DNA from 3 places in the Rothia terrae genome. Region 1 is predicted to be linked to each of the others. Evidence: predicted binding sites of a transcription regulator. Region 1 holds the regulator's gene; each other region holds the start of a gene.
The links. Region 1 encodes HrcA, which represses chaperone genes, less so after heat shock. Its sites were predicted from a motif close to TTNGCACTCGNNNNNNNCGAGTGCNAA; they were not measured.

Region 1 (8,028 bases):
CCGTCATTCGCAATTTTTGCATTATTGCGCATATTGACCACGGTAAGTCGACCCTCGCTGACCGCATGCTGCAGGCTACCGGAGTTGTTACACCCCGTGAGATGAAGGCGCAGTATCTTGACCGTATGGATATCGAACGTGAACGCGGCATCACTATTAAGTCGCAGGCCGTTCGTATGCCGTGGGAAAAAGATGGCGTGAATTATGCGTTGAATATGATTGATACCCCCGGTCACGTTGACTTCACTTACGAGGTATCACGCTCGCTGGCTGCGTGTGAAGGTGCGCTTTTGTTGGTGGATGCGGCTCAGGGCATTGAGGCTCAGACCCTGGCGAATCTGTACCTGGCAATGGAAAATGATCTGACCATTATTCCTGTGCTTAATAAGATTGACCTTCCGGCAGCTCAGCCTGATAAGTATGCGGAGGAACTCGCTCATCTGATTGGTGTCGAGCCCGAGGATGTTTTGCGTGTTTCAGGTAAAACCGGTGAAGGCGTGACAGAACTTCTGGACCGTATTGTTGAGCTTCTCCCCGCGCCTGAGGGTAAGGCGGATGCTCCTGCCCGAGCTATGATTTTTGACTCAGTCTACGATTCCTACCGCGGTGTGGTTACTTATGTTCGCGTGGTGGATGGCCGTTTGGAGTCGCGTCAAAAAATTAAGATGATGTCTACTAGCGCCGAGCACGATCTACTTGAAATTGGTGTGATTTCGCCCGAACCCAACCCCACTAAGGGTCTTGGCGTTGGTGAAGTAGGCTACTTGATCACCGGTGTTAAGGACGTCCGCCAATCTCGTGTTGGCGATACCGTCACTAGCTCAGTGAATGGAGCATCAGATTCTTTGGGTGGATACGAAGATCCCAAGCCCATGGTGTTCTCGGGATTGTTCCCTATCGACGGCTCTGACTACCCGGTCCTGCGTGATGCGCTGGACAAACTCAAGCTGAACGACGCAGCTTTGATTTATGAGCCTGAGACCTCGGCAGCACTCGGCTTTGGTTTCCGCGTAGGCTTTTTGGGTCTCTTGCACCTTGAAATCGTACGCGAGCGCTTGGAACGCGAGTTCAACCTCGACTTAATTTCTACAGCACCCAACGTTATCTACGATGTAGTGGACGAATCAGGCGAGACTCGTCGTGTGACTAATCCCAGCGAATTCCCCGAGGGTAAAATCGCGGAGATTCGTGAACCAATGGTTGCGTGTACGATTATTGCGCCCAGTGAATTTATTGGTGCAATTATGGAGCTTTGCCAGTCCCGTCGCGGCATTATGGGGGGCATGGACTACCTGTCACAGGATCGTGTTGAACTTCGTTACCGGTTGCCGCTTGCTGAAATTGTCTTCGACTTCTTTGATCAGCTGAAATCACGTACCAAGGGTTATGCCTCATTGGATTGGAAACTCGATGGTGAAGAAGAAGCTGACCTCGTCAAGGTCGATATCCTCTTGCAGGGTGAGAAGGTTGATGCTTTCAGCGCGATTACTCACCGAGATAAAGCGTATTCGTATGGCGTGATGATGACCGGTAAGCTCCGTGAGCTTATTCCTCGCCAGCAATTTGAGGTGCCAATTCAGGCAGCCATTGGCTCACGCATCATTGCGCGTGAAAATATTCGCGCGATTCGCAAGGACGTTTTGTCGAAGTGCTATGGTGGCGATATTTCACGTAAGCGTAAGCTTCTTGAAAAGCAGAAGGAAGGTAAGAAGCGCATGAAGATGGTGGGCCGTGTGGAGGTTCCCCAAGAAGCCTTCATCGCTGCGCTTTCTTCTGGCGAAGAGTCAAAGGATAAGTCCAAGAAGTGACCCCAGCTCAACCTTTAGGTTTGCCTGCTCCGCTCGATGGTTCGATTCCGCAAGAATCCACCATCGGCGCGGAGCATCGCGCTTTTAGCCTGTATGTGCATGTACCGTTTTGTTCGATTCGGTGTGGTTACTGTGATTTCAATACGTACGCTGTTGATGATTTTGGCAATGGTGTAGGTCTTGATTCTTATGCGCAGGACGCCATCGCTGAGCTGGATTTTTCGGCTCGCGTCCTTCGGGATAATGGGGCACCTGCACGGAAGTTGCATACCGTATTTTTTGGTGGCGGGACGCCCACCAAATTGCCTGCTCGCGATCTGGTGCGCATCCTCCAACATGCTATTGATTTGTTCGGGCTGGAAGATAATGCAGAAGTAACCACCGAGGCAAATCCAGATTCTGTGACCGCGGAAGATTTGCAGGTGTTAGCTGATGGTGGTTTCACTAGAGTTTCTTTTGGAATGCAATCTGCTGTTCCGGAAGTTCTAGAGGTTCTGGATCGTACTCATACTCCAGCTAATGTGCCCAAGGTAGTTCAGTGGGCTAAGGATGCTGGTTTGCAGGTTTCGGTGGACCTTATTTATGGCACACCGGGTGAGACTTTGGAGCAGTGGGTACAGTCGATTAAATCTGCGATCAGCTACCGCCCTGACCATATCTCAGCGTATTCACTCATTGTTGAGGACGGTACCAAACTAGCGGTGCAGATTAAGCGTGGACAGTATGAGTTGCCCGATGATGATCTCATGGCAGATATGTACACCGAGGCGGAAAAACTATTGTCTTCGGCAGGTTACCGGTGGTACGAGGTCTCAAACTTTTCAACTAGTCCACAGACTCAAAGCACCCATAATTACGCGTACTGGAAGAACCAGGACTGGTGGGGCATTGGCCCCGGAGCGCATTCTCATATCAACGGCACTCGTTGGTGGAACGTCAAGCACCCCGTTGCCTACTCTGGGCGCATCCGAAACAACCAGTCTCCAGCAGCTGCACGCGAGATACTTGAGCCCTCCACCCGGGACTTTGAAAATATCATGTTGATGCTGCGAACCGTAGAGGGCGTCTCAACTTCTTATCTCCAAGAGATCCACGGTGAGGCGTTAGAGCCAAAACTTCAATGGCTTGTTTTACAAGAACTAATTGACTCCACTGAACTAGCCAACGGTAGGGTTGTCCTGACCTTCAAGGGTCGTCTGCTGGGGGACGCAGTGACGCGGGAGCTTCTGCCAGAAACCGAATAAAGAGCGTTTAACTAAGCATCGGGGGTAGCAAAGCTTTGAAGCTTTGCTACCCCCTATGCGCTTAATAGATGTTATTTCTTGCGAGAAATCATATCGAACAAGCGAGTGTTCATGGGGTAGAGATAGGGGTTACCCTTATTGACTTTGATGCCACCGACCAAGGACATCACTGCAAGATAAGCCCAAATCAGAGCGGCAAGCATACCGAAAAATCCGCCAACGTCGGGAACGGTGCACAGAGCGAAAGAAACAACGAGAACAATCGTTGGCAACAAGGTGAAGTTCAGTGCTTCGCGCGATTCCTGCTGGGTGAAAGGGCCACGTCCCTTGTAAAGGTAGTAAATAACTGCTGAAGGTACGCAACCTAGAACACCGCTGAAATGAGCGAGTGTTGCGATATTGCGGTCTTCAGAAACGCTTAAATTACCAGCAGCAGCATGGGTTCCTTCGAATTGTGAGTCAGAAGGAATCTTAGTTGCAGTATTCAAGGGCAGCTCATTCTTATAGGGGTTTACAAGGGGGAAAGCATCGATAAACGCTTTACGTCATGTTTATTTTATGAAGAAACTAGGTGATTGCACAGGGAATCTAACTAATTTCATCAAGAGATTGCTCACAGAATTATTGGTCAACCGTCAAAAAGTCAATCAGTTGTTCGACAGGTCCAAGTATCTGCGGTTCCAAATCGGAATAAGAATCAACTTTGGATAACATTAATTTCCACGACTGAGCGATGCCGGCTTGCGTTGAATGTGGCATACCTAGTCTTTTGAGGATGCCTTCTTTCCATGATTCTGTGCGGGGCACTACCGGCCACTTAGAAAGACCCAGGGTTTTAGGCTTAATAGCTTGCCACACATCCACAAATGGGTGCCCCACCACGAGAACATTCCCTTTTGCCCCGGGCACGCGAAGAGCATCTTCAACAATTCTGCTCTCTTTGGTACCCGTTACGAGGTGGTCAACTAGAACCCCCAATTTTCGTTGTGGTGACGGGCCGAATGCTTGAATAGCGCCGGCCAAATCGTCGACGCCGTGCAAAGGCTCAACAACGATGCCCTCAACCCTTAGATCATGTCCCCACACTTTTTCAATCAACTCAGCGTCGTGAGTTCCCTCAACCCAAATGCGTGACGCTCGAGCAACTCGTGCAGGAGCATTTTCAACCTCGATTGAACCTGATCGTGAAATTTTAGGTTGAGATGGCGCGGTCTTCTTTTTGGGCGCTACGACGATGACGGGCTCGCCCTCAAGCAGAAATCCCGGCCCCAGAGGAAATTTTTTGACGCGTCGGGCAGCGTCCTCAAGTCCAAAAACCTGCATCCCGCCGATTGTCTCAAAAGAAACAACAATTCCTACCCAGCCTGATTGGACGTCCTCCAATAAAAGTCCTTTTTGGAGGTAAATGGATTTCGCCTTCGGTGTGTTGTGTTGCTGGGCGAGGACACTCAAATCCTGAGCCCCCCACGAAGTGGCACCGCTCATGCTACCCCTTGCTCTCGTCATGAATGAATTCTTTTAATTGTGCAGTATCGGCAGCCGCTCTTGTGCCAACAGCGTACGGGTAGGCGCAAAACTCAGAAAAATATTAGAGTAAGAATTAGCACTCTGCTCTCTAAAGTGCCAGTGGACAACGTGTGGAAGGAGGATACACTCAGGTGAACCGCGAGCGCCAGCTGAAAGTTTTACAGGCAATCGTTGAAGACTATGTTCATTCTCGAGAACCGGTGGGTTCTAAGGCTCTGATTGAGCGCCACAATATGAAGGTCTCGAGTGCCACTGTCAGAAATGATATGGCTTCATTAGAAAATGAAGGGGTGATTACTGCCCCTCACGCCAGTGCTGGCAGAATTCCAACCAATAAGGGCTATAGGCTATTTGTTGACCAGATTGCAGCGGTCAGACCCCTGTCTACAGCGCAAAAGGACGCAATCGAACGCTTTCTCGACTCTGCTGATGATGTAGATCAGATGATGGATCGAACGGTTCGTTTGTTGTCGCAACTCACTCACCAGGTCGCGGTCGCTCAGTACCCGATAATCTCTGAACCGCTTGTTCGCCATATAGATTTGGTTCCTCTTGGGGCGCATCAGTTACTGTTGATCGTTGTCTTAAGCAATGCCGAGGTGCTTCAGAAACAGCTGAAGCAGGTCAATATCTCTGATGCAGATATACCTGTGCTGTGCAGAACCGTCCGCGCATCCGTTTTGGAGAAGGATTCCGCTGTTACGCCATCCGTTTCCCACCGCCTGCGGGCCGCTTATGACACCGTTATGTCGGCCGTAGAGCAGCTGATGCGGCATCATCAAGTGTCCCGCCTAGCTATTGCCGGTACGTCCTATCTTGTTGAATCAACCGATGATTTCTCACACAGTATCGCTCCGATTCTCGACGCGCTTGAAGAACAAGTTGTGGTCTTGCGACTATTAGATGAGCTTCAGCAAGATCAGCGTGGATTTTTAGTACGCATTGGATCTGAAAATGAGAAAGAGCTACTGAACGATACAGCGGTGGTTGCCTCTGGATATGGCCAGGAAAACGTCTCTAAACTAGGGATTGTCGGGCCTACACGCATGGACTATTCAGCGAACCTAGCCGCTGTACGAGCTGTAGCTAAATATTTGTCGCGTTTAATGTAATCAATCTAATGCGATTCAAAGCTTTTAATTATTAACACAGAGTATGAAGAGGAAAGAGTATCCGTGAGCGATCACTACGAAACCCTGGGTGTCTCTAAAGACGCCAGCCCTGAAGAAATCAAGAAGGCATACCGTAAGAAAGCTCGCACTCTCCATCCCGATTTGAACCCGGGTGAAGAAGCGGCCAACGAATTCAAGCGAGTTTCGCATGCCTACGAAGTTCTCTCAGACCCCGAAAAGCGTAGCAATTATGATCGCACTGGCAACGAGAACGGCAATCCCTCTGGCTTCGGCGGCGGTGGCGGCTTCGGCGGTTTTGGAGGCTTTGAAGATATTTTCAATACTTTCTTCAGCCAGCAGCCGCAGGGGCCCGCTAGCCGTACTCGCCAGGGACAGGACGCGCTCATTCAGGTACGCGTTGACTTGGTAGATGCTGTCTTTGGCGTGAACAAAGAAATTACCGTAGATACTGCGGTGAGCTGTGACGTCTGTGAAGGCGAAGGCACAGAACCCGGTTATAGCCCAGAAACGTGTGATACCTGCGGCGGTCAGGGGTACATGCAGCGTCAGGTTCAGTCTATTCTCGGCACCGTTGTACAGCCCGTTCAGTGCCCCTCCTGTAACGGGTATGGCACTGTTATTAAGCATCCTTGCCACGAATGCTACGGCGAAGGGCGCGTACGTGAGCGTAAGCCGCTGACCATCAAGATTCCTGCTGGCGTTGCTGATGGCACTCGCATCCGCCTTTCGGGTCAGGGCGAGGCTGGGGTTGCCGGTGGAGCTAACGGTGATTTGTATGTAGAGCTTCGGGTAAATCCGGATCCCACGTTTACCCGCGACGGCGATGATTTGCACGCAACGATTGTCATTTCAATGGCTGCTGCGGCTTTGGGCACTGCAATTACTCTGGATAGCTTTGACGGACCTCAGGAAATCTCCGTCAAGCCTGGCACCCAAACCGGTGATGTTGTAACGCTCAAGGATTTGGGCGCTACCCGTCTGCGCGGTGGTGGTAGGGGTAGCCTGCACGTTCATTTTGAGGTGCGCATCCCTGACGATCTCACCGACCACCAGCGCGATTTGTTGCGTCAATTCGCAGAATCACGCAACGAGGACTTGGGACGAAGCGAGGTCGTAGAGCAAAAGCATCACACCGGTTTCTTCTCACGATTCAAAGAACGTTTTCAGTAAATAAGGGTTAGGCACAGGCTAAGCTATGACGTCACCAGTTTTTTATGTTGAGCCTTCAGAATTATCAAAGGTTGAGGTTGGAAGTTTCATTGCCCTCACCGGCGAAGAAGGTCATCATGCACGAAACGTGAAGCGACTTTCATCTGGGGAGTCTGTTGATATTGCAGATGGCGAAGGAACGCGAGCTGTCGGCGTCGTAGAGTCTGTTCTGCCTGAAGGTTTGAGTATCCGCGTCATCGAAATGGCGCACGAGTCACGGTCTCCTCGGCTTTACCTTGTCCAGGCTTTAGCAAAGGGCGATCGTGACATCATGGCCATTGAGATGGCTACTGAAGTTGGTGTTGCCGGTGTTATTCCTTGGCAAGCTGACCGTTCAATCGTTCGGTGGAAGGGCGAACGTGCAAAGAAGGCTCATGCCAAATGGCAAAATGTTGTCTCTGCCGCAGCTAAACAATCTCGCCGGTCGCTGATTCCTACGGTGTATGACCTTCACACGTCAAAGCAGCTTACCCAAACGATTGCCGAGGTGACGGGCGAAAATGCAGCTGTATTCATACTTCACGAGCAAGGCAATCAGCAGCTCACCTCTGTTCTAGCTGATACTAATCTCTCAAGCACCGAAGAAATTTATGTAGTGGTGGGGCCTGAAGGCGGAATCTCCCCTGAAGAGCTGGATGCGTTTGTGCAAGCAGGTGCGCAGGTCACGCTCTTAGGACAAGAAGTTCTGCGAAGCTCAACAGCCGGTCTTGCAGCGCTATCGGCTGTAAACATCGCGGTGAAGCACTGGTAAACATTGCCAGATGCTCGTTTTCTCGAGTCACACTTTCTATCTCGTTGACTCTAAAACTTGTACTGTAGTACTAACACTTACTTTTCAGGCTAGGAGCTCTGAGCAAGTCCCATAGGGGACGAATTCTTTTATGACTATTAATTCCACTTCATCATCACGTCCGTTGTCTGTGGCTCGTACTTTTTCATTCAAAAATCGTACAGAAATGGTTTCCGTACTAGGTCCGCATGATTCATCTCTGGCGCTCATTGAGCAGCAGTTCCCAGGTGTCTCTTTGCGCCCTAAAGATTTGGATATAGTGGTCACTGGCCCGTCAGAGACAGTTGCTACTACGGTGCGTTTGTTGGGCGAGCTAC
Region 2 (8,028 bases), 580 kb from region 1:
GATCCCCACGCTTTTGATGATTTGGATGATGAAGATGTGCCAGAATCTCGCGAGATGCGCGTGATTGCCGTCGGCCCTCGTTGGCGAGGCTCCGCCTGGGCGTCTTTGCAGCAAGCGCTACAACAGGCTTAAGGCTATGCGCGGGTGTGAGCGGCAAAACTGAGCGGTTATTTCGCACAGAAGCTAAGATAGATGAGTGCTTATATTAGCTATCGACTCATCAGCAACCGCATCCGTTACCCTGGGCAAAATCAGCTCCACCGTAGCAGGCTCAGAAGTAGAAATCATTGCGCACCGTGAAACTCAAGACACCCGTTCACATGCAGAGGTGATGTCTGCCTTCGTCCGAGATGTGTTGGCAGAGGCCCAGGTCTCTTCTCAGGACATTGACGCGATTATCACCGGTACCGGACCGGGGCCTTTTACCGGCCTTCGCGCGGGCATTGTCACCGCCCGCACCTTGAGCTTTGCATGGGGTGTGCCGCTGTACGGACTGATGAGCCTGTACAGCATTGCCGAAAACGCCTGGCAGGACGCCAACGAGCGCAACTACACGGAATTTTTGGTAGCTGCCGACGCGCGTCGTCGAGAGATTTACAGTGCAACTTTTGCGCAGCATGAGGCCGGTTACCAGCTTGTAGACGGCCCAAACGTAGGCGCAGCAGCAGATGCTCCTGCTCTACCCGCCTACGGCTTTGGTGCTGGGCTTTACCGTGAACAAGTGGATGCTGTCGAAGAGTTCGATAGCCTTCACGCAAACTCTCGTGGGCTCCTCAAGGCTGCCGCGCGCATCGGACTCACCAACCTCAGCACCGACACTCAGGCGCTGTATCTTCGGGAATCAGACGCTAAGGTTCCGCAAGCCCGCAAGAAGGCGACCCATGCTCAACGCTAAACTGCCTGCGGATATCGGCACCATTACCTTCACCGAAATGACACTGCATCATCTAGAAGCAGTGCACATTCTTGAAACCGATCTCTTTCCCGCCGATGCCTGGCCTCTTGAGATGTTTCTTGCCGAGCTCCAGCATCCTACCCGCGGATACATTGCCGCCTTTGACCGGGATCTTTTAGTGGGATACGCAGGCGTTATGAGCATCGCCGAAACAGCTGATGTGCAAACTATCGCTGTACGTCCAACTTACGAAGGACGGGGGATAGGACGCGCCATGCTCGACTTCCTGCATCGTGAGGCAGCCGCACGCGGCGCTGAGACCATACTGCTTGAAGTGCGCGCCGACAATCCGCGCGCCCAAGATCTGTACACCAAAAACGGTTACGCCCACATTCACACCCGCCCCGGCTACTATAACGACGGTGTCGATGCGCTGATCATGCAAGCACCGCTGACCGCCCACCCCACAACCGAAAGCGAATAACACCGTGACGCACGAACCCCTGATTCTCGGCATCGAATCATCATGCGACGAAACCGGCATCGGTATTGTTCGCGGGAGCACCCTGCTCACCAACACCGTCTCATCTTCCATGGACGAACACGTAAGGTTTGGCGGGGTAATTCCCGAAATTGCCTCCCGTGCTCACCTCGACGCTATGATCCCCGCCCTTCACGCCGCGCTTGAGGAAGCCAACGTCACCCTGGATGAAATGGACGCCATTGCGGTCACCGCTGGGCCCGGTTTGGCAGGCGCACTCATGGTAGGCGTCTCAGCGGCAAAAGCGCTCGCTGTAGCTGCCAACAAACCGCTCTACGGCATCAACCACCTGGTAGCTCACGTAGGCGTTGGACTGCTTGATGACAGCGGCATTGAAGGTTTCAACGCTGACTTCATGGACTCCCTACCGAAAGAAGGACTGGGTGCTCTGCTCGTCTCAGGTGGACACACCGAAATCCTTGTGGTACGAGATATCACCTCTGACGTAGAACTCTTAGGCGCAACCCTCGACGACGCTGCAGGCGAAGCCTACGACAAAGTAGCGCGTCTACTCGGACTCAACTACCCGGGTGGCCCAGCTATCGATAAGGCAGCTCGTAACGGCAACCCCAAAGCCTTCGCTTTTCCTCGCGGACTGACCGCCCGTAAATACATGGGAACCGACGAAGAACACGGCCCGCACCGCTACGACTTCTCATTCTCCGGGCTTAAAACAGCCGTCGCGCGAGTTGTGGAAGGCTTCGAAGCGCGAGGCGAAGAAGTGCCGGTTGCAGATGTCGCCGCGTCCTTCCAAGAAGCAGTGGTAGATGTCATCACCCGCAAAGCGATGCTCGCCTGCACCGAACAGGGCATCAAAACTCTGCTACTTGGTGGAGGCGTTGCCGCAAATTCTCGCCTGCGCGAACTCACAGCGCAACGTTGTCAGGAGCACGGTATCAAACTCATCATTCCCAAGTTGAGCCTGTGTACCGATAACGGCGCGATGGTTGCGGCACTCGGTGCCCGATTGATGGGTGAGGGGCGTGCTCCCTCGGCCATTGACTTTGTGGCGGATTCGTCGTTGCCGGTGACGACGGTGCAAATTTAGGTTTTTTGAGTACGCAGGCGGAAGTTTTTTGAGTAACGCGGGCGTGGATGTGCTTAGCGTAGGTGCCGCGGGCGTGGATGTGCCCCTGTCTGCGATGAAGCGGTCGCTGGGCGACCTGTCATCGGCAGACAGACGGAGCCCACGCCCCGCAACACCCGAGGGAAAATCGTAGCGGCTTCTTATGTTGCCTTAAGTATTAGCTGGTACTTAGGAATTAAGTTCAAGTAGTAGATACGTCAATAAGCTCCACTGCCTGCAGCACCGAAGAGAAAAATTCGGAGAAACTTCTCGAATTACTTACAGTAGGCAAAGCGCCAAGCGCTAGCTACGGCAGTAAAATCACCTGCTCTACCGGGGTAGGCGCGCTGCCTATAGAACTCGCTCCGGCTATACCTTCCGAGTGATGCAAGGCGTGGGCTTCGTCCTGCAACAATGTGCAGGACGCCCAGCGTCCTCTCACATTTTGCAGGGGGCACACCCACGCCTGCATTACTCAAAAAACACCCACGACCGCAATACCTAAATAGCTATGCGCGTCCTTGTTTCACGAGGTCGAAGACGACTGCGGTGAAGTCGCCGTTGTTTTGTTCGGCGATGCGTCGTTGGCGTTTGTAGCCGGGGCCGTCGTTGATGATGCGTTCGATCTGTGCGAGGTCATCTGAGCAGCCGAGGTCTGCCGCGATGGGTTCGAGGATGTTGAGGGTCTCGAGGGTGTGTTCGGTGACGAGTTGTTCGGTGTTTTGGTTATCTAAAATGACGATGGCGTCGGTGCCGTAGCGTGCTGCTCGCCATTTGTTTTCTTGGACGTGCCAGGGTTTGAGGGGTTCGATGTGTTTGCCGGCGTCTACTTGGCGTGAGAAGTGTTCCGCGAGGCATTGGGTGAAGGCTGAGATGCCTGCGATGTCGTTGAGGGATGCGAGTCCGTCGCAGACGCGCATTTCGACGGTGCCGTAGTGGGCGACGGGGCGGATGTCCCAGCGGTTTTCGCCGGGTTCGTCGATGACACCGGTGGTTTTGATGTCGTTGAAGTATGACTCGTATTCTTCCCATGTTTCGAAGTTGAAGGGTAGCCCCGCAGTGGGAAGTTGTTGGAACATCTGGGAGCGGTGGGAGGCGAATCCGGTGTCGGTGCCTTCCCAGTAGGGGGAGGATGCGGAGAGCGCGAGTAGGTGCGGGTAGAAGTTGGTGAGTCCGTTGAGGACGGGGAACGCTTTGTCGCGGGCGTTGACGCCGACGTGGACGTGTACTCCGTAGATAATCATTTGACGGCCCCAGTATTGGGTGCGGTCGATGACTTTTTGGTAGCGCTCTTTGTCTGCGACGGGCTGTTCGCGCCATTGTGAGAAGGGGTGGGTGCCTGCTGAGAAGAAGCCCAGGTTGAGCGGTTCGAGCACTGCGTTGAGTGCGTCTGTAGCTTCTTTGAGCTGTGCTGTTGCTTCTGCCGGGGTTTTGCAGACGCCGGTGACCAGTTCGACGGTGTTGTCGAGGAATTCGCCGGTGATGTGCGGACCGTTGTTTTCTTTGAGGATTTCTGGTGATTGTGCTTCGAGCGCGGCAAATACTTCTTGCGCGCGTGAGGCGAGTTCCCCTGTGGAGAGGTCGACAAGTGCGAGTTCCCATTCCACGCCGAGGGTGGATTGTGGGGAGGATGCAAAAGAAATCATGGGGTCTCTTCCGTGCAAGTACTGGTCATATCATCCTAGAGCAATAAGGTGAGGTTACTAGGACGGTGTTCAGTAGGTGGGCGAACTTGACTCTGTATTACGCGACCGGTTTGACGTGAAGGGCGAATCGCTCTGACAATGCCCCCGAACCTATGCGGGTTGCTATGAGGGTAGCAGTAACAGCGGGCTGTCCTTTTTTCTTTTTTGAGCCTGCAAGTAGTTTTGAGCGCAGGGTTTCGGGCACGACGTCCACACCGCGTTTTTTGATGGTGAGTGCGGTGATTCTCTGTTCTTTAACCCATTTTTTGAGGTGTTTTTCGTGCAGGGGAAGTTTGTCGATGATTTCGTATGCGCTCGCTAGGGGAGTGGGAACGTATTTATCGCCGGTGAGGTAGGCAATGTTTTCATCGATGAGGTGGAGGCCTGTTTCTTCGGCAAGTTCAGTGACGAGGTGGGCTCGGATGACGGCGCCATCGGGTTCGTAGATGAACTGCTGTAGTTCGCGGATTTCGGGCTCTGGGGAGTTCTTATCCCACACATCACTGGTGATTTCGCCCAGAACTTCCGGTTCTAGCGCGTTGTTGCTCATGACGGTGGCGGATCTTTTTACCCCGGGACGGGCTAAAGCGTTGAACCAGAGCACTACTTCTACCACGCTGCCGCCATGTGAAATCCACTGGGCTTCGCAGTTATCGGGAATTTCATCGTGGGGAATTCCCGGCCCCATTTTGACGCCCATGGGTATGCCCGTTGATGCGAGCTTCTTGACGAAGGAGAAGGGCGGCGAGAAACTTTCAGCGTCCCACACACGTCTGGACGCTGAGCCCTCCACCTCGCGGCGGGCAGGATCAAGCCATAACGCTCCAATGGGCTGACCGGTAGCGTCCGTCAGTTGGCTGAAGGGCAGCTCCATCATGTTGGCGCAGATAACCTGGCAGTTTTCATAGGCAGACATATTGTGTTGCGTAAAAGCGGCGGTTTGTTCATCTAGCTCGACCGAAACTACCTTGAGCCCCGCATCGGCAAATGCCATTGAGTCTGCCCCGATGCCGCATCCTAGATCTGCCACAGAAAAGAGATTGGCATCGATAAACCGCTGTGCGTGTAAACGAGCGACAGCCAAGCGCGTGGACTGTTCATACCCGGCTTCTGTGAAGAGCATAGTCAAAGCGCGCTGACCGAACTTAGCCTGAGCCTGAGTGCGAAGCTTCGCCTGCGTCAACATGGCCGATGCGTCGGCAGAGTCGATACCGGCCTTGCGTAACCGCGTGGCTGCAGTGAGCGCAGAATCGGCGGTGTAGGGGACGCAGGAGTCAATGAGTTCGAGCTGAAGCGGCGAGAAAATCGCGGTAGAAGAAGTCACGCCCCTATTTTAGAACAGAACCTTACCCTCTAAAGATCGGCGGTTCTTAGATTCTTGAACGATCACAGACAATACATTCGTTATGCCCACAGCCATAAACAAAACCGCTCACCTTGACCCTCTACACACACCGGTTCTAAAGTTTTAGTTAGCACTTGGCTACAGACAGTGCTAACGTCTTCTTGAGTACTGGCACCGCGACGACAGTGCTCACCGGACGCTAGCGCCCCGTTGACAGCCACCCATGAATACAAGAATTCATTCTTAAACAAGGAGCTATCATGGCAAACATCAAGCCTTTGGAAGACCGCATCGTTGTTCAGATTGTAGAAGCTGAGCAGACCACCGCATCAGGTCTGGTTATTCCTGACACCGCAAAAGAAAAGCCCCAGGAAGCAAAGGTCGTTGCAGTTGGTCCCGGTCGTGTAGACGACAAGGGCAACCGCATCCCCGTAGATGTTGCTGAGGGCGACATCGTCATCTTCTCAAAGTATGGCGGAACCGAAGTTAAGTACGACGGCGCAGAATACCTCGTACTCTCAGCACGCGATGTACTTGCTGTAGTAACTAAGTAATTTATTCCTTCACCTGATTTTTAGAAGGAGATGAGACGGATTCATGGCAAAACAGCTTGAATTCAATGATGACGCACGTAAGCACCTGCAGGCCGGCGTCGATAAGCTTGCCGATGCAGTCAAGGTAACCCTGGGTCCTCGCGGCCGCAATGTAGTTCTTGATAAGCAGTGGGGCGCCCCCATTATCACCAACGACGGCGTATCCATCGCTCGCGAAATTGAGCTGGAAAACCCGTACGAAAATTTGGGTGCACAGCTGGCTAAAGAAGTAGCAACCCGCACAAACGATGTTGCTGGTGACGGCACCACCACCGCTACCGTGCTCGCACAGGCTCTCGTAGCTGAAGGTCTGCGCAACGTAGCATCCGGCGCGGCACCCGGTGAAATCAAGCGGGGCATCGAAACCGCTGTGCAGGCAGTTTCAGCTCGTTTGCTGGAAAACGCACGCGAGGTTCAGGGCGAAGAAGTTGCTCACGTAGCTGCTATTTCAGCTCAGTCACCTGAAATTGGTGAACTGCTGGCTGAGGCATTCGATAAGGTCGGCAAGGACGGCGTTATCACCATCGAAGATGGCTCTTCAACCGATATCGAACTCGATATCACCGAAGGTATGCAGTTCGATAAGGGCTACCTGTCACCCTCATTCGTGACTGATCCCGAGCGCGCTGAAGCAGTTCTTGAAGACTCTTTGATCCTGATCTATCAGGGCAAGATTTCTTCAATCGCAGACATCATGCCTTTGCTCGAGAAGGTTGTTCAGGCTAAGAAGCCTCTGACCATCATCGCTGAAGACGTCGAGGGCGAGGCTCTATCAACCCTCGTTGTTAACAAGATGCGCGGCAACCTCGACGTTGTAGCGCTGAAGGCACCCGGTTTTGGTGATCGACGCAAGGCCATCATGCAGGATCTTGCGATCTTGACCGGCGGCACCGTTATCACCGGTGAACTCGGTATCTCACTGGATTCAGTGACTATCGAGCAGCTCGGTTCTGCCCGCCGCATCACCGTTACCAAGAACAACACCACCATCGTTGAAGGTGCTGGCACCGCAGAAGCTGTTGCAGAACGCGTTGACCAGCTCCGCGCCGAAATCGACCGTGTTGATTCTGAATGGGATCGCGAAAAGCTCAAAGAACGCTTGGCTAAGCTCGCCGGTGGCGTAGGCGTCATCAAGGTGGGTGCAGCAACGGAGGTCGAGGCCAAGGAACGCAAGCACCGCATCGAGGACGCTGTTTCCTCCACCCGTGCAGCTCTTGAAGAAGGCATTGTGGCTGGTGGCGGTACCGCACTGGTACACGCGCTTAAGGCACTGGACGGTTTTGAACTGGAAAGCGCTGATGCGCAGACCGGCGTTGATATCGTTCGCCGAGCCCTGGTTCAGCCCTTGCGCTGGATTGCTGAAAACGCTGGCGAAGATGGCTACGTTGTGACCTCAAAGGTCGCTGAGCTTCCTCTTGGCTCCGGTTTCAACGCTAAGACCGGCGAATACGGCGACCTCATCGGCGCCGGCGTTATCGACCCGGTCAAGGTCACCCGCTCAGCTTTGGAAAACGCATCATCCATTGCAGCGCTGGTTCTGACCACCGAAACCCTCGTGGTAGAAAAGCCCGCTGAGGAAGAAGAGTAAACTTCTCACCGGCCGATAGTAAGCCCCGTTCATTGTGTTAGTCACAGTGAGCGGGGTTTTCTCGTTTTAAGCCAAACTTCACAAAAAATCTAGGTAGTGTTTTGACGGTGCACAGATTGAGTATCGACGGTGCATTTTACTTTTTACTCCCCTAAGAGACAGTGCAGCGGCTAGAGACCCTTCATGAGAATTTTTGCTGACCCCAACGCATCGGAGACCGCACCTAAGCTGGCGTTTCGTCCGGAAATTCAGGGACTGCGCGCTCTCGCGTTGTTCTTGGTGGCTGCTTATCATTTTTGGTTTGGCAAGGTCTCC
Region 3 (8,028 bases), 900 kb from region 1:
CTCAGCTGCCAGTTCACCGGCTGAGCGCCCTGTTGCACGAGTAGCTCGTTGGTGCGTGAGAACGGCTTTGAGCCGAAGAATCCGCGGGATGCGCTGAGCGGCGAAGGATGCGCCGATTCAACCACCGGATAGTTGCTGATGAGCTGGCGGCAGTTGCGGGCGTCGCGTCCCCACAAAATACCGACGAGGGGAGTGCCGCGTTCAGCGAGGGCTGAGATCGCGCAGGTGGTGATGGTTTCCCAGCCTTTATTGCGGTGTGAGCCGGCGTTGCCTGATTCGACGGAGAGAACTCTGTTGAGCAGCATGATGCCCTGGTCGCTCCACGCACTGAGGTCGCCGTGCTCAGCAACATTGATGTCCAGGTCAGACTGAAGTTCTTTGTAAATATTCTGCAGCGAACGCGGTACGGGACGAACATGGCGTTCGACCGAGAATGACAGCCCAACAGCGTGGCCCGGGGTAGGGTAGGGATCCTGTCCGATGATGAGGACTTTAACGTCTTTCATGGGGCGTTCAAAGGCTCTGAAAATGTTGGACGCCGGTGGGAGCGTTTGGCGTCCGGCGGCATGTTCTGCGCGGAGAAAGTTGCCCATTACCCGAATGTTCTCTTCGACGGGGGCGAGTGCCTGCGCCCAGTCTTCTGCCATGATGTCGGTAAGCGGTTGTGCTGGCATGGAAAAAACTTTTACCTTTCGTACTACAGTAAGTATGCACACGATCATACCTAGATGAGGTTCCCTTGAGCGAAGACGCTACCCCGAACGAGCCGAAAAATCCGCTCACCGAACAAGAGCAGAAAATTATTTCTATTGAGAAACGACGCTGGAAGTATCAGGGCGCTAAGGAGCAGGCTGTCCGTAGCGAACTGGGCATGAGCGCAGTTTCGTACTACCAGCAGCTTAACCGGCTAATTGATAATCCGCGCGTTATCGAACAAGAACCCGCCCTTACGCGTCGATTGCGCGAGCACCGCGACTCCGAGGTATAGCAACGGGGCGAAGGCGCAAGACACTCTCTGCGCGCTATGAGAATGTGGATTTAAACCCGAGGTCAACCGTGTAGCCTAGAAACATCCATTAGTCGATTTGAGGAGAAAACGCGTGAATAAGTACCCGCACGATGAGTTTGACGATGTCGATGAAGACTCAAAACGACGTGGCGTTTATCGCGCAATAAACCCAAACGCTGCTCGGGACAAGCGCTCAATTTTAGCGCTGATTGGCGCGGGTTTGGCCGCGCTGATTCTGGGCGGCTTCATGTACGTATTTTCACCGCAAAACGCCTCACCCGAGGCAGCTACCCAAGCAACCGCGTCCTCAACTCCCAGCGCCTCTGAAACTGCATCTGCCGAACCTATAGGTGAACCCTATGTTGTAGAGATTTACAACTCCGGTGGCGTGACCGGGGCGGCGTCGGACGCCATGAACCTGCTGATGAACTCGGAGCAGAATGTTGAGATTACCCAGGTAGGTAACTGGCACGGTGTGCCCGTCAATGTTTCCACCATCTACTACACTGCTGGCAACGAGCAGAAAGCTACGGCCGTCGCTGAAATTCTCGGGGTGGACTACACCGAAGAATCCACAGAGCAAGATAGCCCCGTTGTCGCCGTGCTCGGCCCTGAATACGTGCTTTCATCACTGCGTACCGACGAGGCAACAGACCCCTCAGCAACCGCATCTGCAACAGATTATCAGTAGTACGCTCTCTTCTGTATTCAGCGCTACTTTTTGCCGTAATAACCTGCAAACACGCATCCGTACTGAGCTGCGCGCACCTCTAAATGCGCTGTAGGCGATTAACCGGTACCAAAAACCGTAAGACGTTTGCGCTCGCTGTGCCATAGTGCCAAGATTGTAATTAGCACTTGATGCCGCCAACTGCTAAACATAGTGCTAGTTTTGTGGTTCTGGTGGCTCACTCAAGTAAAACTTTTCGTTTATCGGTGAGGTGCACGCATCCGGCTAAAAGAGACGCCGGACGCTCGATGCACCGTCCGTCGCGGGCACCGGTACTACGAACACCGACAATACGTCCAGGAGGGCGAAACACCAATGGCAAAGTTGATTGCTTTTGATGAAGAAGCACGCCGCGGTCTTGAAAAGGGTCTGAACACCCTTGCAGACGCAGTCAAGGTAACCCTTGGCCCGCGCGGTCGTAACGTTGTATTGGAAAAGGCTTGGGGCGCACCCACCATCACCAACGACGGCGTTTCAATCGCTAAGGAAATCGAGCTCGAGGATCCTTACGAAAAGATCGGCGCAGAGCTGGTTAAGGAAGTCGCTAAGAAGACTGACGACATCGCAGGTGACGGCACCACCACAGCAACCGTTCTGGCACAGGCACTCGTACGTGAAGGCCTGCGCAACGTTGCAGCTGGCGCTGACCCGCTGAGCCTCAAGCGCGGAATCGAAAAGGCTGTTGAAGCTGTTACCGCTGAGCTTCTCAACTCCGCTAAGGAAGTTGAAACCGAGGAAGAAATCGCTGCTACCGCATCAATCTCAGCGGGCGATAAGGAAATCGGTAAGCTTATTGCTCAGGCAATGGAGAAGGTCGGCAAAGAAGGCGTTATCACCGTTGAGGAATCAAACACCTTCGGTCTTGACCTTGAACTGACCGAGGGTATGCGCTTTGATAAGGGCTTCCTCTCAGGTTACTTCGTGACCGATCCCGATCGTCAGGAAGCTGTTCTTGAAGATCCCTACATCCTGATCGTTAACTCAAAGATCTCAAACGTGAAGGATCTCGTTCCCGTACTCGAGAAGGTCATGCAGTCAGGTAAGCCCCTGCTGATCGTTGCTGAGGACGTCGAGGGCGAAGCTCTTGCATTGCTGGTTCTGAATAAGATGCGCGGTTCCATCAAGTCTGTTGCTGTTAAGGCTCCCGGCTTTGGCGACCGTCGTAAGGCTCAGATGGCTGATATCGCTATCCTGACCGGCGGCCAGGTTATTACCGAAGAAGTAGGTCTATCACTGGATCAGGCAACCATCGACCTGCTGGGTTCAGCACGCAAGGTTGTTGTGACCAAGGACGAGACCACCATTATTGAGGGTTCTGGCGATGCAGCATCCATCGAGGGTCGCGTAGCTCAGATCCGTGGCGAAATCGCTAACTCAGATTCAGACTACGACCGCGAAAAGCTGCAGGAGCGTCTGGCTAAGCTGGCTGGCGGCGTTGCAGTTCTTAAGGCTGGCGCAGCTACCGAGGTTGAGCTCAAGGAACGTAAGCACCGCATTGAGGACGCTGTCCGCAACGCGAAGGCTGCTGTTGAAGAGGGTATCGTCCCCGGCGGTGGCGTTGCTTTGATTCAGGCTGGCGTAACCGCATTTGAGAAGCTTCAGCTTGAAGGCGACGAGGCTACCGGCGCGAACATCGTCAAGGTTGCTATCGACGCACCCCTCAAGCAGATCGCTACCAACGCAGGTCTCGAGCCCGGCGTTGTTGTTGATAAGGTACGTGGCCTGCCCGTTGGTACCGGTCTCAACGCAGCAACCGGCGAATACGAAGATCTCATGGCAGCTGGCATTAACGACCCCGTGAAGGTAACCCGTTCAGCTTTGCAGAACGCGGCATCCATCGCTGGTCTATTCTTGACCACCGAAGCTGTTGTTGCTGACAAGCCCGAGCCCGCAGGTGCAGCACCTGCAATGGATCCCGGCATGGGCGGTATGATGTAATCACGTGAAATAGCGGTGAGAGGCTAAAACTTTTCACCTCATTCACGCGATATGCGAAGGACGCGACGTCCCTCTTGGTGAGGGGCGCCGCGTCCTTTTTTTGTACCGGTTACGCAGAATAAAAGAATTCGTATGATGTAAACCATAAACTAAAAGAAAGTCGGCAGGCTTTTGACCTTATTTAAGCCTACAAACAGTCTTATGCTCTGTAAATATAAAAATAAACTCGCTAGGTTTATAACTCAATATTTATTCGGCTCTTCGATGAGGAGCCAATCTATTTTCGCGATTTAGGGGAAGACGTGAAAAAGACTATCGCTCTATCTATGGGCACTCTCGCTCTGCTGGCATCTGGGTTTGTACCTGCTCACGCTGCAGAGGCAGATACACCGGCACCTGCCGCTCAGGTTGCTGTTGCTGAGGACACCGCAACTAAGATGGATGCTGAAGCAGCTCGCCATTGGTTGGGCAAGCGTATGGGAAGCGCTATTGAGCTTGACTCTAAGGCAAGAGCGCAGAAGTACGAACGCGGTTACGTGGTGAACTATACCGATGGCAATACTTCGTACCAGAGCGCCATGAGCCCGCAAGTTTATGATTTCTGGACGGGTGCTAACAGCCCCGCTATCTCTTTTGAGGCTCAGGTTGCGCGCTACGGTTATCCCACCGGAACCGAGACTGCTAACCATTACTGGCGTCATATGAGCCAGGGGCCTCTCACTCGTTTTTACCGCGAGTCGGGCGATGACATGTACGGTTCGACTCTCGCCTACACTCCTTCTGCAGGTAAGGTCATGGACCGCTCATGGTGGCAGTACGCAGATGACGCTATCGACTGGGATGAGTCTGTTGTGCTGGGTGATTCCGCTGTTATTCCTAGCTGGAACACCGGTTATGTTGCGCAGGGTCTGCAGGCTGCCGGTTACTCTGCCAACGAATACACTGCAGCTGGTGCGGGTATCTCAGCTACCGGTGCAGATGGTTTGTCCATCAAGAACATGGTGGTTGATAACGCAGTGGCTCTGGGTATCGGTACTCCTTGGATCGTGGATATTCAGGCGTCGGCGGCTGATGCTGATGTTGACCCTGCAACGCTGGAATCCGATTTGCGTGAGACCATTGCGACCTTGCAGAAGGTTTACCCGAATGCGCGCATCGTGGTCAGCGATGTTCCTTCCACTAGCGACGACGCGAAGCTCAACGATTTGAGCCAGCGACTTGAGGCTGTTGCGGGTAACTCCGGTGCTCGTTTTGTGTCTACTCGGGGCTGGGTGAGCACGTACGGTCTTCAGGCTCAGGTAAACCCCGATGGCACCTTGTCAGCCTCGGCGCAGGATCAGCTTGTTACTCCGCTCAAGTGGGCGCTACGCAACGCTGTTAAGTAAATAGATCTCAAAAATCCCCTCACTTCGGTGAGGGGATTTTTGTTTCCCTAGAAATAAAAAGCGCGGGGGGAAATTTCTATTTATTTTCGTGGTTGCATCGAATGTTTAGAAAGTATTTTCACTCCTTTATCGCCAAAATTTGGAACAAAATCCAGAAGCAGGAAAGTGAACCGTTTGGTATAAATTCGGGTCTAAGCTGGCAGTAAGAACAGTTGTTCTCACACACCATTCACATTCATAGGGAGTGCTATCGTGCTTCAATTCTTTGAATTTAACAAGGTTCCCAATAAGGGAATCCCTCTTTCTGTACAACGTAAGCAGTGGCTCGGTCAGTTTCTTAAAGCCTTTTTCGTTGTGTTCTTCGTGTACATGTCCATGTACCTTATCCGTAACAATTTCAAGGCCGCTCAGCCTCTGCTCAAAGAAGAATATGGTCTTAGCACCCTAGAGCTGGGTTATATCGGTCTTGCCTTTTCTATTACCTATGGCCTGGGCAAGACTCTGGTCGGATACTTCGTCGACGGTAAGAATTCCAAAAAGCTGGTCTCAGCACTGCTGATTCTCGCCTCGCTCATGGTTCTTACCATGGGGCTTTTGCTCAGCGCGTTCGGCTCAGTTATCGGCATTTTTATCGTGCTGTGGGGATTGAACGGCCTGTTCCAGGCTGCGGGTGGCCCGGCGTCCTACTCAACTATTTCTCGGTGGGCGCCGCGTACCAAACGCGGACGCTTCTTGGGCTTCTGGAACGCCTCGCACAACGTCGGTGGCGCAATCGCCGGTGGTCTTGCGCTGTGGGGAGCTAACGTCTTCTTCAACGGCCACGTGGTCGGTATGTTTATTTTCCCCGCGCTGATCGGTTTGACTATCGGTATCGCAGGCCTATTTATCGGTAAGGACGATCCCGAGGAGCTGGGCTGGAACCGCAGCGAAGAAATCTGGGGCGAAGCTATTGAAGCTGAGAATACCGAAGCTGAGTCGCTGACTAAGTGGCAGATTTTCACCACCTATGTTCTCAAGAACCCGTGGATTTGGTTGCTGTGCGTTTCAAATATCTTCGTGTACATTGTGCGCATCGGCATTGATAACTGGGCACCGCTTTACGTCACTGAGGCACTGCACTTTGATAAGAGCGATGCCGTTAACACGATTTTCTACTTTGAAATCGGTGCGCTGGTTGCCAGCTTGCTGTGGGGTTACATCTCTGACCTTCTCAAGGGACGCCGCGCAGTGGTTGCTGTCGGTTGTATGCTGCTTATTTTCTTCGCGGTTGACATGTACAAGAACGCAACCAACGTGATGACCGTGAACATTGCGCTCTTCTGCCTGGGCGCGCTGATCTTTGGCCCGCAGCTACTGATCGGTGTCTCGCTGGTTGGCTTTGTTCCCAAGCGAGCGGTGAGCGTTGCAAACGGTATGACCGGTACTTTCGGTTACCTTTTCGGTGACTCCATGGCGAAGGTTGGTCTGGCAGCCATTGCAGACCCCGAGCGCGACGGTCTCACTGTGTTTGGGCATCTTCTGCACGGCTGGGGCGCGGTATTCACCGTTTTCTACGCAGCGCTGGTGCTGGGCATCATTTGCCTGCTCATTGTGGCGTACGGTGAAGAGCGACGCATCCGCCGTTTGCAGGCAGCGGAAGAACGTAACGAATTGATTGCTTAAGCCGCTGTCTGCCTACCGAGGGTAAAACCACCGGTGACTAGAAGAACCTTCTATAGGTTCTTGACCATCTAGTCGCCGGTGGTTTTCGTTACGGGGTATACCCTGGGTAATCGCGCACAGAAAAATTTAGCCTGCCTAGGAGCCGCTGTGAATTACTCATCCGCCGCATCAGCATCCAGGCCTCAAGCATGGCTGTGGACTCTCGTTGCTTTCTCGCTGACCTCGCAAACCGCCTTGAATATGGTACGTCCGCAGATGAGCTATAAGCTCATTGAGCTGGGTGCTAGCGAGGCGTTGATCGGTGCATTGACGGCTCTATACGCGCTGGTTCCTGTCTTTCTGGCGATTTGGTTTGGACGCTACACCGAGCGGGTCAAAAATCTGCGGCATACCGTGATGGCTGGTGGCCTGCTCATCGGTGTTGGTGCGGCGCTGATGGCGCTGGTGCCATCCATTTTTGGTGTTGCGTGTGCGAGCGTCCTGCTGGGCTTTGGTCATCTTATCTTTGTGATTTCATCGCAGGCATCGGTAACCCGTTACTCTACGGATGCGACGCTTGATAAAGGTTTTGGCTGGCAGACAGCCGGCATTGCTGCCGGGCAGTTGCTGGGCCCCTTGCTAGGCGGCTTATTGCTGGGTGATAGTCCAGGTGGTGATCGTATGCACCTGATTAATCTTGCTTTGTGGCTGGGCGCTGTGTTCGCGATAGTATCGGTGCCGCTCATGCTCTGGCCTGTGCGTTTGAAAGAAATGCCAGCACTGACCTCGGAAATTCCGATAACGGCGCAGGTCGAAGAGGTGCCGCAAGAGTCCACAGCGGAGGTTCTGGGCGAGAAGCCTCTTGCCGGTGCCTCGGATAGCAATCCTGGCAAGGCGACCACTCTCAAAATTATGCGTCGGCACGGTGTTGTCTCAAATATGTTTGCCTCGTTGGGCATGCTGTCGGTAACCGATATCTTGATCTCCTTCATGCCGCTGGTGGGTGAGGCGGCCGGAGTTTCGCCCGCGTGGATCGGCCTCCTGCTAGCTATTCGTTCTGCTGCCACGATCGTTTCTCGTTTTTCACTGTCGTCCTTGAGTCGTCGATGGAATCGAAGTCAGCTAGTGATTACATCTTTGCTCGTGAGCGCCGTGCTCATCGCGCTGATTCCACCCACCATCAACAATGTGATTATTTCGGTGATTGTGATGCTCATCGGTGGTTTCTTTGTAGGAATTGCCCAACCGCTGACGATGACCATGATTGTCAAAGAGGTTCCTGTTTCTTGGCGCTCGCCGGCCCTTGCCGTGCGTCTGCTGGGTAA

Region 2: the regulator HrcA is predicted to act here: its motif matches at 5,660-5,686, upstream of groES (co-chaperone GroES).
Region 3: the regulator HrcA is predicted to act here: its motif matches at 1,861-1,887, upstream of groL (chaperonin GroEL).

The regions. Positions count from the first base shown of each region.
Region 1 covers NZ_CP061539.1:1,327,317-1,335,344, forward strand. The annotation lists gene lepA (translation elongation factor 4) at 1-1,808, shown strand, start outside; gene hemW (radical SAM family heme chaperone HemW) at 1,805-3,052, shown strand; gene IDM49_RS06240 (DUF4870 domain-containing protein) at 3,124-3,540, opposite strand; gene IDM49_RS06245 (DUF3097 family protein) at 3,674-4,537, opposite strand; gene hrcA (heat-inducible transcriptional repressor HrcA) at 4,711-5,691, shown strand; gene dnaJ (molecular chaperone DnaJ) at 5,755-6,882, shown strand; gene IDM49_RS06260 (16S rRNA (uracil(1498)-N(3))-methyltransferase) at 6,908-7,672, shown strand; gene IDM49_RS06265 (PhoH family protein) at 7,803-8,028, shown strand, end outside.
Region 2 covers NZ_CP061539.1:745,831-753,858, forward strand. The annotation lists gene tsaE (tRNA (adenosine(37)-N6)-threonylcarbamoyltransferase complex ATPase subunit type 1 TsaE) at 1-132, shown strand, start outside; gene tsaB (tRNA (adenosine(37)-N6)-threonylcarbamoyltransferase complex dimerization subunit type 1 TsaB) at 197-895, shown strand; gene rimI (ribosomal protein S18-alanine N-acetyltransferase) at 882-1,379, shown strand; gene tsaD (tRNA (adenosine(37)-N6)-threonylcarbamoyltransferase complex transferase subunit TsaD) at 1,384-2,484, shown strand; gene IDM49_RS03520 (glutamate--cysteine ligase) at 3,012-4,148, opposite strand; gene IDM49_RS03525 (class I SAM-dependent methyltransferase) at 4,246-5,511, opposite strand; gene groES (co-chaperone GroES) at 5,790-6,086, shown strand; gene groL (chaperonin GroEL) at 6,130-7,713, shown strand; gene IDM49_RS03540 (acyltransferase family protein) at 7,897-8,028, shown strand, end outside.
Region 3 covers NZ_CP061539.1:423,337-431,364, forward strand. The annotation lists gene IDM49_RS02045 (uracil-DNA glycosylase) at 1-674, opposite strand, end outside; gene IDM49_RS02050 (DUF3263 domain-containing protein) at 740-988, shown strand; gene IDM49_RS02055 (LytR C-terminal domain-containing protein) at 1,101-1,700, shown strand; gene groL (chaperonin GroEL) at 2,055-3,677, shown strand; gene IDM49_RS02065 (SGNH/GDSL hydrolase family protein) at 3,980-5,062, shown strand; gene uhpT (hexose-6-phosphate:phosphate antiporter) at 5,315-6,724, shown strand; gene IDM49_RS02075 (MFS transporter) at 6,872-8,028, shown strand, end outside.